DNA from 4 places in the Rhizobium sp. GCM10022189 genome. Region 3 is predicted to be linked to each of the others. Evidence: predicted binding sites of a transcription regulator. Region 3 holds the regulator's gene; each other region holds the start of a gene.
What was found. The regulator LexA, encoded in region 3, represses DNA repair genes until DNA is damaged. The targets are predictions, from matches to a motif close to TGTTCNNNNTGTGTTCNG.

Region 1 (4,209 bases), on a different contig from region 3:
GCTCCACTGCATGACCGGAGCGGGTGCCCCAGTTGTCACGGGTGGCGTCGGTCTTGTTTTGCTGGGCGCGTTTCCAGCCGGGGGTGGAATAGGAATTGGAGAAGGGATCGGCCTTGTCGAAACGCGACTGGCCGTAACCGCCGCCGCGGCCATAGCCGCCGTAGCTCTGCTCCATCTCGGCCACTTCGACATGGGTTTCCGGCAGTTCGTCGAGGAAGCGCGAGGGGATGGTCGACTGCCAGAGGCCGTGGATGCGTCGGTTGGAGACGAACCAGATGTGGCAATGGCGCTTGGCGCGGGTGATGCCGACATAGGCGAGGCGGCGTTCTTCCTCGAGGCCGGCGCGGCCCGACTCATCGAGCGAGCGCTGGTGCGGGAAGAGGCCTTCCTCCCAGCCGGGCAGGAAGACGGTATCGAATTCCAGGCCCTTGGCCGAATGCAGGGTCATGATGGAAACGGCGTCGAGATCCTCGTTCTGCTCGGCATCCATGACGAGCGAGACGTGCTCCAGGAAGCCGCGCATGGATTCGAAGCTTTCCATCGAGCGGATCAGTTCCTTGAGGTTTTCAAGGCGACCCGGCGCTTCGGCGCTCTTGTCGTTCTTCCACATGTCGGTATAGCCGGACTCTTCGAGGATCTGCTCGGCAAGCTCGGTATGTGGTGTGTTTTCAAGCAGTTCCTGCCATCGGCGGAAAGATTGAATCACGTCGAAGAGGGCCTTGCGGGCCTTCGGCTTCAGCTCGTCCGTCTCGATCATGTCGGCGGCGGCGGCCAGCATCGGGATATCGCGGGCGCGGGCGTAGTCGTGCAGCGCGCGTACCGTCGTGTCGCCGAGGCCGCGCTTCGGCGTGTTGATGATGCGCTCGAAGGCGAGGTCGTCGGCCGGTTGGGCGACCAGGCGGAAATAGGCCATGGCATCGCGGATTTCGAGGCGCTCGTAGAAGCGCGGGCCGCCGATGACGCGGTAGTTGAGGCCAAGCGTGACGAAGCGGTCTTCGAATTCGCGCATCTGGAAGGAGGCGCGCACGAGGATCGCCATGTCGTTCAGCAGATGCTTCCTGCCGTCGGCATCGCCGCGCTGCAGGCGCTCGATTTCCTCGCCGATGGCACGCGCTTCCTCCTCGGAATCCCAGGAGGCGTGGACCTGCACCTTGACGTCGTCAGGGTCGGAGCGATCGGTGAACAGCGTCTTGCCGAGGCGGCCTTCGTTATGGGTGATGAGATGGGCGGCAGCACCCAGGATATGGGCCGTCGAGCGGTAGTTGCGCTCGAGCTTGATGACCTTGGCGCCGGGGAAATCCTTCTCGAAGCGCAGGATATTGTCCACTTCCGCGCCGCGCCAGCCGTAGATCGACTGGTCGTCATCGCCGACGCAGCAGACATTCTGCGGCTCGCCCTTGCTCCGCTGGGCGAGAAGCCGCAGCCACATATATTGGGCGGTGTTGGTGTCCTGATACTCGTCGACGAGGATATAGCGGAACTTCTGGTGATATTCCTTGAGCAGGTCCGGCTGCTTGCGGAAGATCGCGATCGGATGCATCAGGAGATCGCCGAAATCGCAGGCGTTCAGCGTCGAGAGGCGGTTCTGATAGGCGAAATAGAGATCGCGGCCGCGGCCATTGGCGAAGGCGCGGGCGTCACCTTCCGGAATATCGGCGGGGCCGAGGCCCTTGTTCTTCCAGGTATCGATCATGCCGGCGAACTGCTTGGCCGGCCAGCGCTTGTCGTCGAGGCCCTCGGCCTGGATGAGCTGCTTGATGAGGCGGATGACATCGTCCGTATCGAGGATGGTGAAATCCGAGCGCAGGCCGACAAGTTCGGCATGGCGGCGCAAGAGCTTGACGCCGATCGAGTGAAAGGTGCCGAGCCAGGGCATGCCTTCGACGGCGCCGCCGACGAGAAGGGCGATGCGCTCCTTCATCTCGCGGGCGGCCTTGTTGGTGAAGGTCACGGCGAGGATCTGCGAGGGGAAGGCGCGGCCGGTCGACAGGATATGGGCGATGCGGGTGGTCAGCACGCGCGTCTTGCCGGTGCCGGCGCCGGCAAGCACGAGAACCGGGCCTTCCAGCGTCTCGACCGCTTCGCGCTGTTCCGGGTTGAGGCCCGAGAGATAATCGGGGCGGCCGCCATCGCGGGCCGCCATGGCGCGGGCGGCAATGCCGCCGCCGGCGGCGGGCGCCCTTGCGGGTGCGGCGGGCTGCTGCGGCTTGCGCGGCGCTTCGCCCGGTTCCTCGTCGAAGAAGGGCATATCGTCGAAACTATTGTTCATGGCGCGTAATGTAGTGATTCGGGAAGGAAAGACCAGAAAAGATGTTCTGCTTTCATTCCCTGGGGCTCAGCTATCCTCAAGCGGTTTATTTGCCGGTCGATAGATCCGCCCGGCGGCTGCGGCCCATCGGGCAACGACCGCGCGCCGAAGGACTGTAATCAAGCGGCCTTCGGCGTGGAGAAGGCAAGGCAGACCGAGACCAGCGCAAAGAGCGGCGGCAGGGCGAAACACCAGGTGCCCACCGTGGCAAAGAGCAGGGCGGCAAGGCCGCAGCCAAGCGCGAAGGCGCAGACGGCGACCACCATGCGCGACAGGCGGGCTCTTGCCGGCCTTGCCTGGTCGCCCGACCTGGCATGGGCAAGGTCGCCGAGATCGATCATGATCTGCGTCATTGTGCCTGTCATCAGCGTGCTCGGAGGTGACGAACCGAGATGGATGCGGTGGGCGGCGTTCTGGATCGCCATGGCTATGACGAGCAGCATGCCGGTCGCCACCAGCGGGAAGCCGTCCGCATTGGTGAAAGGCGCAAACAGGATGGCTGAGGCGCCGCCGGCAATCAGGAACAGCAGCTTTATCACCAGCAGGAGGCGCAGGCCCCTTTCGTCGCCGGGCGGGACTTTGTGCGTCAGGTAACGCAGCACAAGGATTGTCAGGCAGAAGACCGGCAGGGCCAGAAGCTTGGTGATGACGCCTGACGTGCCATGGGTGAGGGCGGCGCCAAGCGTCACGAAATTGCCGGTGACGTGAGCGGGGAAAAGGCCGTCGAGAGCCAGGAAGCCCGATGTATCGACATAACCGCCGGTGAGGGTCAAAAGCACGGGCAGGGCTGGGCGCATCGTCTTCCCTTTCGCTGGGCGGCACGGCCCACTCTGCCGCGGCCGCGCGGGTTTCTGCAAGGCGGCGGCCGGGAAATTCCGTCGTTGCGGCGGGAAAGCTCCCGCCGCCGTGCCAGTGCGTGCGATCGCTACGCCTTGATGAAGGCGAGAACGTCGGCGTTGAACTTGTCGGCCTCGGTCTGGGCGAGGCCGTGCGGGGCGCCCGGATAGACCGTCAGCGTGCCGTTCTTCAAAAGCTTGATGCCCTTTTCGGCGGCGGCCTTGATCGGCACGATCTGGTCGGCGTCGCCGTGGATGAGCAGGGCCGGAACGTCGATCTTCTTCAGGTCGTCGCTGTAGTCGACCTCGGAGAACTCGCGGATGCAATCGTAATGGCCCTTGATGCCGCCGGCCATGCCCATCAGCCAGAAGGTTTCGCGCAGGCCCTCGTTGACCTTGGCGCCATCGCGGTTGAAGCCGTAGAAGGGCATGGTGAGGTCGCGGTAGAATTGCGAGCGGTCGCTGGCCGTGCCCTTGCGGATGCCGTCGAAGACTTCGATCGGCAGGCCTTCGGGATTTTCAGCCGTCTTCAGCATCAGCGGCGGAACGGCGCCGACGAGCACGACCTTGGCGACGCGGCCGGTGCCGTGGCGGCCGATATAGTGGGCGACTTCGCCGCCGCCGGTGGAATGGCCGACCATGACGAGGTTCTTGAGGTCGAGCCTTTCGATGAGTTCGGCGAGATCGTCGGCATATTGGTCCATATTGTTGCCGTTCCACGGCTGCGAGGAGCGGCCGTGGCCGCGGCGGTCATGGGCGATGACGCGGTAGCCGAGCCCGGCGAAATACAGCATCTGCACTTCCCAGGCGTCGCCCGAAAGCGGCCAGCCGTGGGAGAAGAGGATCGGCTGGCCGTTGCCCCAATCCTGGTAGTAGATCGTCGTTCCGTCCTTGGTGGTGATCGTCGGCATTGTCTCTGTCCTGTTCCGGGGTTGGGAGGTTCTGGGCCGATGGCCCAATCGTCTGCGCCGTGGTGCGTGGCGCGATCAGGAAACATGTTTGGAACGGGCCGCGGAAGTGATGCCTTGGTACAGGTTGCCCTATGCCTTTTTCCGCAGAGCGAGT
Region 2 (4,209 bases), on a different contig from region 3:
CTCTGTCATCCGGCTTCGGGCCGGCTGACCTGGAGCTGGTGAAGGCGCTGTCGCCCGATGCCGTTCTTCTGCCGAAAGTGGATGAACCGCAGGACGTGATGGTCATCGGCGATCTGCTTGCCGAGGCCTATGCACCGGAGGAACTGCGCATCTGGGCGATGATCGAGACGCCGCGCGGCGTGCTGAATGCCGCAGCCATTGCCGAATCCGGGCGCACGCCGGGCTCGCGGCTTGATTGCCTTGTCGTCGGCCTTAACGATCTGCGCAAGGAAACGGGCGTGCTGCCGCAGCCGGGGCGGACCTATCTCGTGCCCTGGCTGATGCAGGTCGTTCTGGCGGTCAAGGCTTACGGGCTGGATGCGCTCGACAGCGTTTTCAACGATTTCCGGGATGGCGACGCTTTCGATAGCGAATGCGCGCAGGGCCGTGCCATGGGCTTTGCGGGCAAGATGCTGATCCATCCGGCGCAGATCGAAGCCGCCAACCGGCATTTCGGGCCGAGCGCGGAAGAGATCGCAGAGGCTGAGGCAATTATCGCCGCCTTCGCCGATCCGGCTGCCGAAGGGCGTAACGTCATCAATGCGAACGGGCGGATGATCGAACGGCTGCATCTTGTCCAGGCCGAAGCTCTGGTCCATAAAGCGCACCTGATTTCTGCAAGAAAGCCCGCCTGATGAAACTCTACCGCTTCCTGACCGGTCCTGACGACGCCTCCTTCTGCCACAAGGTAACGGCGGCGCTGAACAAGGGCTGGTCGCTGTCCGGCTCTCCCACCTATGCTTTCAACGCTGCGACCGGCCAGATGCAGTGCGGCCAGGCCGTCGTCAAGGAGGTCGAGGGCAAGGATTACGACCCGGACATGAAGCTGTCCGAGCAGTAGGTTCAGCGGTCCGCCGCCTCTTCGGCGCTCGCCTCGATGCGTTCCATGTCGTCGTCGCTGAGGCCGAAATGATGGCCGATCTCGTGGATCAGCACATGGGTGATGATGTCGCCCAGCGTCTCGTCGTTTTCCGCCCAATAATCGAGGATCGGGCGGCGATAGAGGCGGATGCGGTTCGGCATCTCGCCGGTTTCCACGGTGAAACGCTCGGAAATGCCGCGCCCCTCGAAAAGGCCGAGCAGGTCGAAGGGCGTTTCCAGCGCCATATCCTCGAAAACCTCGTCATCGGGGAAGTCTTCGATTTCGATGGTCAGATTGGTCGTCAGCTTGCGAAACTCGTCCGGCAGGTGGCTGTAGGCCTCCATTGCCAGCGACTCGAAGGCGCTGATCGTCGGCGCATGGCGGTCCCGCCAATCATCGCTCCGGTCTATATGGGCCATGAATATTCCTTCCTTTGCGGCCCATATAGAACCTTTAGCGACGATTTTCGAGTGCGGAATCAAAGGCAGGAATAAATTCTTATAAAATGCCGGTTGACTCTTCATTAGAGCTCTGGAATCCATAAGAACATAACAGGAACAAAACGAATGGAGAGAACGCCGTGGCGCAGACCGCCCTGGCGCGCGAGCGGCTTTTTGCGCTCCGCGAAACCATTGCCCGTTTGGAAGGAAAGCCCGCGCCGGCGCTTGCGGCGGCGGAACGTGAAGCCGTAGCGGAAGGGCGCGAAGCGCGGCCGGAGCGCATTCTGCCGCGCCTGCCTTTTGGCATAGGGCCGTTCGACGAGGCGCTGGAAGGCGGTCTGCTGCTTGATGCGATCACCGAGTTCCGTGCGGCCGGCTCCCGCGATGCGGGAGCAGCAAGCGGACTTGCCATGGCGGTTGCGGCACGGCTGCAGAGGCAGGAGGAGGATGCCGGCAGGCAATTGCCGCTGCTGTGGATCGGCGATGCGGTCGGCACGCTGGAGGCGGGGCGCCCCTACGCTCCGGGCCTTAAGGATTTCGGGCTGAATCCGGAGCGGTTCTTCCATGCCGCGCCGCGCAAGCTGGAGGATGCGCTCTGGCTGGCGGAGGCTGCCATCGAAAGCGCGGCCTTCTCGGCCGTCGTCTTCGAAGTGCGCGGCAATCCCCTGCATTTCGGCCTGACGGAAAGCCGCAGGCTCAGCCTTCGGGCGCGCGCCGTCCATCGCCCGCTCTTTCTGGTCCGCCAGGCGGGGGAGGAGGAGGCAAGCAGTGCCGCTTTCCGCCTGCATGTCGAGCCGGCGCCGTCTGCCCTGCGGCCGCTGCCGAACGGATCCAGACTTTCCGGCAGCATCGGCAATCCGATTTTCCGTCTCACGCTGGAGAAGAGCCGCAATCCGGCCCCGCTCTCCCTTCTTCTGGAGTGGAATCCTCATGAACGCGAATTTCTCCCTGTCGGCGAACCAGACGTCGCTCGTCCTCCAGGCGAACAGTCAGCGCATTCTGGCACTCAGCTTTCCGCATCTGGCAACGGACCGTATCTCCCGCAGGCGATGGGGGCTGTCCTGGCGTTCGAAAGGGCGTCCTGAAGCGGCACCCATCGTCTGTTCCGGCAAGCTCAACAATGCCATGCGGCTGACGGCGCTGGACGAATTCGCCGAGAGACTGGGCTTGAGGAAAGATCAGGGCGTGGCCGAGGCGCGGGCCATGTATCCGGCGCTCGATGTCGTGGAGGAGGATCCTGCAGCCGATCGCCGGCTGCTGGAAGGGATTGCCGACTGGTGCGACCGCTATACGCCGATGGTGGCGCTCGACGGCAAGGACGGGCTGTTTCTCGACATTACCGGCTGTGCCCATCTCTTTGGCGGCGAGGCGGCGCTTCTCGGAGATATCCTGTCGCGGCTCTTTCATATGGGGCTCGATGCCAGGGCCGCGGTTTCTTCATCGCCGGGCCTTTCCTGGGCCGTTTCCCGCTTCGGGCGGGGCGGCGTCGTGGAAGAGGAGGAGGCGGAGCGTGTGCTGACGCCGCTGCCCGTCGCGGCCTTGCGGCTGGAGGATCAGACTGTCGACGCATTGAGGAAGCTCGGCCTCAAATATGTCGGCGACGTCATCCATGCGCCGCGGGCGCCTCTGACCCGCCGCTTCGGGCCGACGCTGCTTCTGCGCCTTGACCAGGCGCTGGGGCGCGAGGAGGAGCCGATCTCGCCTCGGTTTCCTGTCGCCAGCCTCTCGTGCGAACGCCGTCTGGTCGAGCCGATCGGAACGGAAGAACAGATCCTTGCCGTCGCCGGGCAGGTTGCCGTGTCGCTGAAACCGTCGCTGGAGGCGCGCGGTGCCGGCGGGCGGGTGTTCGAACTGGTGCTTTTTCGTGTCGACGGCAGGGTTTTCCGCATTCGTGTCGGCGCTTCGCGGCCGCTGCGCGAACCGAAGCTTGTCGCCGGCCTGTTTTCCGAGCGCCTACAGGTGATCTATGACGACATCGATGCCGGCTATGGTTTCGAGATCCTGCGCCTGAATGTGCTGCGGCACGACCCGTTCAATGAGGCGCAGGGTGATTTCGAAGGCGACCGGCAGGGGGAAATCTCGCTTTCGGGTTTTGTCGACCGTGTCGCAGCCCGGCTCGGCGCGGACTGCCTGCAGAGCTTCCAGCTTCGCGAGAGCCATGTGCCGGAGCGCGCCGTCGTCACGATGCCGGCAATGGAGAGCCTTTCGGCGCGGCGCAGGGCGGAACAGGGCAATGCGCCGCCGTTTCGTGGGGAACGTCCGCTGCGGCTCTTTGCGACGCCGGAGCCGGTCGAGGTCGCATTTGCCGAAGTGCCTGACGGGGCGCCGCAGACTTTCCGCTGGCGGCGTCTGCAGCATCAGGTGGCAAGAAGCGAAGGGCCGGAACGGATTGCCATGGAATGGTGGATCGACGGCGCTGACGGCCCGGCACGGGATTATTTCCGGATCGAGGATGAGGCCGGGCACCGCTTCTGGATCTACCGCCAGGGCCTCTACGGTGAGACCCCCGATCCTCGCTGGTTCATGCACGGGGTCTTTGCATGAAACCCGATCCTACATTTTTCGAGATCGGCGCGAAGACGAATTTCTCGTTCCTCGAAGGTGCCTCGAAGCCTGAAGAGATGGTCGTACAGGCTGCCTGCCTGAAGCTCGGTGGCCTTGGCATCGCGGACCGGAATTCGGTTGCAGGCGTGGTGCGGGCTCATGCCCAGGCGCAGCAGCTTGAGGAGAGATACAGGAACAGGGATGCGATTTTAGCCGAGGCGAAGAAGAAGGGAAAAACAGAGATCATTCTCGATCCTATCCGGGTTCAGCCGGGCGCCCGTCTCGTCTTTTCGGATGGAACGCCTGAGATGCTTGCCTATCCGC
Region 3 (4,209 bases):
TTGCCCACATTATCGCAATCTCCGGCCTCAATATGGCGCTCTCCGCCGGCATCTTCTTCGTCGGCCTGCGTGTCGTCCTCAGCCTGTTTCCCGGTATTGCCCAGGCGTGGCCGACCAAGAAGATCGCGGCCGCCGGCGCGCTCGCTGCGGTAACCGCCTACTATCTGATCTCGGGTTTTGCCGTCTCCGCCGAACGCGCCTTCATCATGATGGCGATCATGCTGGTCGCCGTCTTCTTCGACCGGCCATCGATCAGCCTTAGAAACGTGGCGCTGTCCGCTCTCGTGATCCTCGCTGTCTCGCCATCGGAAGTGCTGGGGCCAAGCTTCCAGATGTCCTTTGCCGCCACGCTCGCACTTGTCGCCGGCTACGATCTCTGGAAGCGGCGGCCGATGCGTGAGAACGCTCTTGCCAGGCTGCCGATCATGAAGCCGATCTCCATGGTTGGCAGTTTCTTCGGCGGCGTTTTCCTGACGTCGCTGATCGGCGGCTTCTCGACGGCACTGTTTTCGATCGAGCATTTCCACCGCCTGACGGCCTATGGCCTGCCGGCAAATCTTGCGGCCATGCCGGTCATTTCCTTCATCGTCATGCCGGCGGGCATGCTGGCAATGCTGCTGATGCCCTTCGGCCTGGACGGCTGGCTGTGGCAGGTGGCAGGCTTCGGGCTCGATCTGGTGATCACGATCGCCAAGGCGATCGCGGGGTGGGGCGGCAATATAGATATCGGCCGCTTGCCCGGCTGGTATTTCCCGACAGCCGTCTCCGGCTTTCTGCTGCTGACGCTGCTCAGAACGGGGCTGCGGCACATGGGAACGGCAATTGTCGCGGTCTCCACGCTTGCTGTGGCCGTTCTCCCGTCCGGTGCGGCGCCCGATATCGCCATCTCAGAGGATGGCGGGCTTGTTGCCATAGTCGATGGAGAGGCGATGGCTTCAAACCGTGAGAAGCCGCCCGCCTTCATCTTCGAACAATGGCAGCGGGCGCTTGCCCTCGAAGAGCACCGCAAGCCGGTAATGCTCCAAGCCGCCAAGGCGCCCGCCGCGCCTGACGGCAAACGGTTGCAGCTTTCGCCGGATCAGCAGGATGAAGCCAGAGAGGCGATGAGACAGGCGGCCGACACCGGCCCTCCCTCGCGTTTCTCCTGCCTGAAGGGCGCCTGGTGCAGCGTCGCGCTCGCCAACGGAAAGAGGCTGACCGTCATCGACAATGCCGCCTATCTCGGGCCGGCCTGCGATACGGCCGATATTGTCGTGACCCCCGTCCGGCTGCGCGTCGACCGCTGCCGCTCCGGCGCGCTGCTCTTGACCGGCGAAACGTTGCGCAGGACAGGTTCCGTCGAACTTCGGTTCACTGCCAACGGAGTTGAGGCCACCACCACATTCGACACGTTGCAGCGCCCCTGGATGCGTCACCGCGCCTATGACTGGCGAAGCAATGCATTCGCGGACGCCGGCCTGTCACCGGTCAGTGATAGCGGCGAATGAGGCCGACGAGCTTGCCCTGAACCTTGACGCGATCCGGCGGGAAAATGCGGGTCTCGTAGGCGGGGTTTGCAGCCTCGAGCGCAATCGATGCGCCCTTGCGGCGGAAGCGCTTGAGCGTCGCTTCCTCGTCGTCGACGAGTGCAACGACGATATCGCCGGGATTGGCCGTGCTGCCATTGCGGATGATGACCGTGTCGCCATCGAAAATGCCGGCTTCGATCATCGAATCGCCGCGAACTTCCAGCGCATAATGTTCGCCGGAGCCAAGCATATCGGTCGGAACCGTGATGTCATGCGTATTGTTCTGGATCGCCGAGATCGGCACGCCGGCGGCGATGCGCCCCATGACGGGAACGGAGACCGAATTGCCGTTATCGGCGGCAGGTGCCGGCTTGGCCGAGGCGGGAGGCGCCACAGGCTGCGGCTTGCCGAGACTGCCCTCGATGACGCTCGGCGAAAAGCCGCGCCGGGGTTGCAGGCTCGGGCTGTAGGCTTCCGGCAGTTTGATGACTTCGAGCGCCCGCGCCCGGTTCGGAAGCCGGCGAATGAAGCCGCGTTCCTCGAGTGCCGTGATCAGCCGGTGAATACCGGATTTCGAGGCCAGATCCAGGGCGTCCTTCATCTCGTCGAAAGACGGCGGAACGCCTGACTCCTTCATCCTTTCGTGAATGAAAAGAAGGAGTTCCTGTTGTTTGCGCGTGAGCATGGCGTGTAACCCCAGTCTTGAAACAAATCCAGAACGGACACTATATGTTCCATATGTGTTCCGCAAGTGGCTAAATTTTCGTAAAACTTCTGTTCATTCTGTCGAGAATTTTATTTTTCGCGGCCCTTGCGCCTTCGCACCCTTGCCTCGCAAGGCCTGCTGAAGCACATCTCCTTGTCATTGCTGGAGGGAACCCGATGCGCAAAGACAGGCTTCCGATCGATCATCTCGTCTTGCCGGTGACGGATATCGACCTTGCCCGCGAAAGGCTGGACAAGCTGGGTTTCACGGTCGCGCCCGATGCCCGCCATCCCTTCGGCACGGAAAATGCCTGCGTGTTCTTTGCCGACAAAACCTATCTCGAGCCTTTGGGCGTCGCGAGCGTTGCAGAGAGCGAGCAGGCGGCGCGTCGCGGCAACGTCTTTGCCGCCCGTGACCAGGCATTCCGCTTCCGTTGCGGCGACGAGGGCCTTTCCGCGATTGCCTTCGCCACCGGCGATGCAAGGCGAGAACATGCCCGATTCGTCGAGGCCGGCATCAGCGCCGGTTCCCTGCTGCAGTTCGAGCGTCCGGTGAAAATGCCAGATGGCGCAGAAAGTGTTGCCGGCTTCCGGCTCGCCTTCGCCGCCGATCTCCGGGCGCCGGATTTCCTCCTCTTTGCCGTCGAGCGCGTGAACCCGTTGCCCGCCGATCGCGCCGTACTGGAGACGCATGCCAATGGTGTCACGGGTATTGCCGAAATTGCCCTGGCTGCGCCGGAGCCGAAGGCCTTCGGTGTTTTCGTCCGATCGGTTGCAAGGGTCGTGTCAGCTGACGACACGGGCTTCGGGCTGCAGATTGCCACCGCCAATGCGAAGATCAGCCTGATGACACCTGAAGGACTGGAGGCCTATTACGATCTGGTGACGCCCGATACCGATCGCGGCCTGCGTGGACGGGCAATCCTCTTTGCCGTCGGCGATCTGGCCGTGACAGAAGCGCATTTGGCTGCTAACGGGGTCACATACACACGCAAGGCCAACCGAATTCTGGTGAAGCCGGCGCCCGGGCAGGGCACGCTCTTCGCCTTCGAGGAAAGATCATGAGCACCAATACGAACTCCGTGGTGACGGTCGGCGAGGGCGCCGGCAAGGTTACTTTTTCCAATACCGGACGCCTGTCGCTGATTGCCGGCGCTTGCGAACTGGAAAGCCGCGACCACGCGTTCATGGTTGCCGGCACCTTGAAGGAACTCTGCGCCAAGCTCGGCATCGGGCTCGTCTACAAGACGTCCTTCGACAAGGCGAACCGTTCCTCGCTGTCGAGCAAGCGCGGTGTGGGCCTTGAGAAGGGGCTGGAGGTCTTCGCCGACCTGAAAAAAGAGCTCGGCATTCCGGTTCTGACGGACATCCATACGGAAGAACAATGCGCCGAGGTGGCCAAGGTCGTCGATGTCCTTCAGATACCGGCTTTCCTGTCCCGCCAGACGGATCTTCTGGTGGCCGCGGCAAGGACCGGCCGCGTCATCAACGTCAAGAAAGGCCAGTTCCTGGCCCCCTGGGACATGAAGAACGTGCTCGGCAAGCTGAACCAGAGCGGCAATCCGAACGTTCTTCTGTGCGAGCGCGGCGCCTCCTTCGGCTACAACACGCTGGTTTCCGACATGCGCTCGCTGCCGATCATGGCGGCAACCGGCGCGCCTGTCATCTTCGATGCCACACATTCGGTCCAGCAGCCCGGCGGGCAGGGGGAAACCTCGGGCGGCGAGCGGCAGTTCGTCGAGACGCTGGCGCGCGCAGCCGTTGCCGTCGGCGTTGCCGGCGTCTTTATCGAGACCCATCAGGATCCCGACAACGCGCCCTGCGACGGCCCGAACATGGTCTATCTCAAGGATATGCCGCGGCTTCTGGAAAAGCTGCTCGCTTTGGACGCGGTCGCCAAGGGCTGACAGTCAAAAGCCTGACATGATCGTGTTATAGCGACGGTCAGACATGCAGGACGAAGGTGTCGCAAAGTGCCATTGTAATTTGCGCACCT
Region 4 (4,209 bases), on a different contig from region 3:
GTGGGTTTCGACGAGGCGGGAGCGCGCACGGTTAACGGACCGTTCGATGCCCTGGCATGCCTCAGCGACCTGTGGCCTGCCGCACGCGGATTGAAATATCTGAAGGCACGCAGCGCCTGCCGCGCAGCACTCGACGGCCGAAAGAGCGTCGAGGAAGCCCGCGCAGAGTTCATGGCGGCGGCCGAGGAAGCAAAGCTTAAAGTGCATTAATCTTTTGGCGGCGATATCGGGCCACGAACGTCCGATCCGTTCCGAAACGGAGCAATGCTTAATTTTCACTTAACCCTGCACGCAGCCCGCGCAGGGCTTTGTCCCGAAAAGCATTGCGCCGGTCGTCCGTTCATCAATAGAACGACGCCAGCCATCATGATGATGGTTAGAGGCTCGTCACCCTCTGCGGGAGACTGCGGACGAGCCTCGTTCGAAAGAATTTTCAGACATGCGCTCAGCAATCCGAAGTATTCTCATCCTCGACCTGAATATATCCCACACCGATGATTGTGCCGTCCGCAGTGCGGATGAAGGACGGCAGGTAATGCGGTTCGGCCGGCTTGCAGACGGAGGCGCCGGAATATTCGTTCAGGGCGATTTCGTCCTTCGGCAGCGCCGAGTAGTTCATGCCGGCTTCGAGCGAGGCATAGGCGGAACCGGCAAAGGCGCCGCAGCCGAGAAGAAGGCCGGCGGCCCACAGGCGGATAAGCGTTTGCATTATTGTCTCCAGCATTGAAATCAGCTTTTCAACACGCAAGACGCAGAGTTGGTTCCCTGGAAATTCCTCGGTTTCCGGGACTTATCTCACCAGAATGCGGCAATGCACGTAGCCGCTTCCGACGATCGCCTCGGCAATTGCCAGCGCCCGCTCGCTGTCGCTCCATCGCGGCACGAACCCTTCGAGGACGACGTAGGGACCGATTGTGGAAACGGTGATCTCGGCGGCATCGAGATCGGCTGCCGCATGCAGGGCGCTTTCGACGGACGCGCGCATGGCGGCCGCATTGTGACCCTTCATCCAGGCTTCCTCCTGCATCGGCGAACCGTGGAACCGCAGCACCATGACCGTTCCTGACATTGGCTAATAGGGATTTAACGCAGGAAGACGACGTTTTGTTGCGATGCGCGGGCGGCAGGATGCAAAGTCGCCGCAATGATGATACTCCGATATTGCAACCTTGCCGGAGGCGCCCGCTGCCGCAGATGGATTGCGGCCGGAGGAGACGACGATGAAAACGCTGGTGCCTGCCCTTCTTGCCGCGGCCCTTCTGGCTGCGCCGCTGCTGCTCGCCGGCTGCTCGGCCGCGGACGCGCCGGCGCTCGAGCCCATTCCCGGCAGCATCACCTATGGCGGACAGCCGCGCACGAAGCTGACGAAATCGCCGATCGGCAGCGCCGTCTACAACGACTTTTACAACCAGCAGGGCGAGCACGTCTACGAAACCTATATCCTGCAGCCCGACCGCAGCCTGAAGCTGGTGCGCCGCCAGATCGTGCCGGACTTTCCGCAATAGTGCATGACGGCCTGCGCCTGCTTGACAGCGACGCCAATCGAGAACATCCAAGGAACATCTGATCTTGTTCGCGGTGCTGATTCTTCCGCGGAGCCCAACCGGACGGCTGGATGTATCTCGAAAGACTCAATCCCCAGCAGCGCATGGCCGTGGAATACGGCACGCTCACGGACGGCAGCCATGTGGCGGGACCGCTGCTGGTCATCGCCGGCGCCGGTTCCGGCAAGACGAATACGCTTGCCCATCGCGTTGCCCATCTCATCCTCAAGGGTGCGGATCCGCGCCGCATCCTGCTGATGACCTTTTCCCGGCGGGCCGCCGCCGAAATGGGGCGGCGGGTCGAACGCATCTGCGGCGAGGTTCTCGGCAAGAATTCCGGCATCATGGCGGATGCGCTTGCCTGGAGCGGGACGTTCCACGGCATCGGTGCGCGGCTGTTGCGCGACTATTCCGAACAGATCGGCATAGACCCGGCCTTTTCCATCCACGACCGGGAAGACAGTGCCGACCTGATGAACCTCGTGCGCCACGATCTCGGTTTCTCGAAGACCGAGAGCCGGTTTCCGACGAAAGGCACCTGCCTTGCGATCTATTCGCGCGCGGTGAATTCCGAGACCGAATTGCCGCTGGTGCTGCGCGACGCCTTTCCCTGGTGCGCCACCTGGGAAAAGCAGCTGCGCGAGCTTTTTGCCTGTTACGTCGAGTCAAAACAGAGCCAGAACGTGCTCGATTACGACGACCTCCTGCTCTACTGGGCGCAGATGGTGGCCGAGCCCATGATTGCGGAGGATATCGGCAGCCGCTTCGACCATGTGCTGGTCGACGAATATCAGGACACCAACAAGCTGCAGTCCTCGATCCTGCTGGCCCTGAAACCGACCGGCCAGGGGCTGACCGTCGTCGGCGACGATGCGCAGTCGATCTATTCCTTCCGCGCGGCGACGGTGCGCAACATCCTCGACTTCCCCGCCTCGTTCAGCCCGGCCGCAAATATCGTCACGCTCGACCGCAACTACCGATCGACACAGCCGATCCTTGCCGCCGCCAACGCGGTCATCGACCTTGCCTCCGAGCGCTTCACCAAGAACCTCTGGACGGAACGGGAATCGCCGGAGCGGCCGCGGCTGGTGACGGTGCGCGACGAGAACGACCAGGCGCGTTACGTGGCCGACAAGGTTCTCGACAATCGCGAAGAGGGCGTGAAGCTGAAAAGCCAGGCCGTGCTCTTCCGCGCCTCGCACCATAGCGGCCCGCTGGAAGTGGAGCTGACGCGCCGCAACATTCCCTTCGTGAAGTTCGGCGGGCTGAAATTCCTCGACAGCGCGCATGTGAAGGACATGCTGGCGGCGCTGCGTTTTGCCCAGAACCCGCGCGACCGGGTGGCAGGCTTCCGGCTGATGCAGATCCTGCCTGGTATCGGGCCTTCCACGGCGCAGAAGGTGCTGGACCATATGGCCGAGGATGCGAGCCCGATGACGGCGCTTGCCGCCATGCCCGCCCCGCCGCGTTCGGGCGAGGACTGGACCTCCTTCGTCTCGACCATGCAGGAGCTGAAGACCGGCAAGGCCGGCTGGCCGGCGGAGATCGAACTGGTGCGGCAATGGTACGAGCCGCATCTGGAACGGCTGCATGAGGATGCGAGCACAAGGCTCGCCGATCTCATCCAGCTCGAACAGATCGCCAGCGGTTATGCCTCGCGCGAGCGCTTCCTGACGGAGCTGACTCTCGATCCGCCCGATGCGACCTCGGATCAGGCCGGCGTGCCGCTGCTCGACGAGGACTATCTCATCCTTTCGACCATCCATTCGGCCAAGGGGCAGGAATGGACCAAGGTCTTCATGCTGAACGTCATCGACGGCTGCATCCCCTCCGATCTCGCAGTCGGCACGACGGCTGAAATCGAGGAGGAGCGGCGGCTGCTCTATGTGGCGATGACGCGCGCCAAGGACAGTCTCGACCTTGTCGTGCCGCAGCGCTTCTTCACCTATGGGCAGAATTCGCAGGGCGACCGGCATGTCTACGCATCGCGCAGCCGTTTCATTCCCGCCACCCTGCTGCAATTCTTCGAAGTCTGCGGCTGGCCGCAGGCGAAGGCCGAGACGGCGGCGGCCCAGCAGGCCCGGCAGGTGCGCATCGATGTCGGCGCGCGCATGCGCGGCATGTGGCGTTGACGCCGACCAAGCGGCCGGTCAGAGCGCAAGCGGCGGTTTGGCCGGTTCGAAGAAGCGGCCGATCATTTCATCGTTGACGAGCGCGATCGTCGGCGGCGACCATTTCGGATTGCGGTCCTTGTCGATGACCGCTGCGCGGACCCCCTCGTAGAAATCCGCACCAAGCAGGATATGCATGCAGGCGCCGAGTTCGCGGGCCAGGCATTCGGCAAGCGTGCGGCTCTGGCGCCCGGCCCTCAAGAGCCGCAGGGCGAGCTTGAGGCTGGTTGGCGAACGCGTCAGCATCACGCGGCGGGTCTCGGCGGCGAACTCGCCCTCCTCCCGGGCAAGGGCGGATACGATGTCCTCGACACTGTTGAAGTGGAAAGCACGGTCGATCATCGCGGCATTGGCCTGCAGCCTGCCCTCGCCCGGCTGCTGCGAAAGTTGGCGCAGGGCCGCGTCCACATCATCGGACGAACTGCCTGCAGGCAGATCGGCGATTTGCCGGACGGCCTCTTCGAGACGCGCGGACGGAATATAGAAATCCGCAA

Region 1: a site for LexA is predicted at 2,312-2,329, ahead of ACFPWW_RS10990 (ATP-dependent helicase). Genes of this name have one in related genera too.
Region 2: a site for LexA is predicted at 1,444-1,461, ahead of ACFPWW_RS06890 (ImuA family protein). Genes of this name have one in related genera too.
Region 4: a site for LexA is predicted at 1,545-1,562, ahead of ACFPWW_RS23800 (ATP-dependent helicase). Genes of this name have one in related genera too.

The regions. Positions count from the first base shown of each region.
Region 1 is NZ_JBHSOR010000017.1:12,544-16,752, forward strand. It holds gene ACFPWW_RS10990 (ATP-dependent helicase) at 1-2,269, opposite strand, end outside; gene ACFPWW_RS10995 (YoaK family protein) at 2,428-3,105, opposite strand; gene ACFPWW_RS11000 (alpha/beta fold hydrolase) at 3,234-4,055, opposite strand.
Region 2 is NZ_JBHSOR010000006.1:38,447-42,655, reverse strand. It holds gene ACFPWW_RS06905 (HpcH/HpaI aldolase/citrate lyase family protein) at 1-674, shown strand, start outside; gene ACFPWW_RS06900 (DUF1737 domain-containing protein) at 674-880, shown strand; gene ACFPWW_RS06895 (metallopeptidase family protein) at 883-1,320, opposite strand; gene ACFPWW_RS06890 (ImuA family protein) at 1,482-2,426, shown strand; gene ACFPWW_RS06885 (Y-family DNA polymerase) at 2,338-3,885, shown strand; gene ACFPWW_RS06880 (error-prone DNA polymerase) at 3,882-4,209, shown strand, end outside.
Region 3 is NZ_JBHSOR010000002.1:326,555-330,763, reverse strand. It holds gene ACFPWW_RS01795 (ComEC/Rec2 family competence protein) at 1-1,487, shown strand, start outside; gene lexA (transcriptional repressor LexA) at 1,468-2,193, opposite strand; gene ACFPWW_RS01785 (VOC family protein) at 2,391-3,278, shown strand; gene kdsA (3-deoxy-8-phosphooctulonate synthase) at 3,275-4,120, shown strand.
Region 4 is NZ_JBHSOR010000049.1:548,971-553,179, forward strand. It holds gene ACFPWW_RS23780 (DUF982 domain-containing protein) at 1-210, shown strand, start outside; gene ACFPWW_RS23785 (hypothetical protein) at 446-709, opposite strand; gene ACFPWW_RS23790 (BON domain-containing protein) at 791-1,054, opposite strand; gene ACFPWW_RS23795 (hypothetical protein) at 1,221-1,505, shown strand; gene ACFPWW_RS23800 (ATP-dependent helicase) at 1,616-3,676, shown strand; gene ACFPWW_RS23805 (enoyl-CoA hydratase/isomerase family protein) at 3,695-4,209, opposite strand, start outside.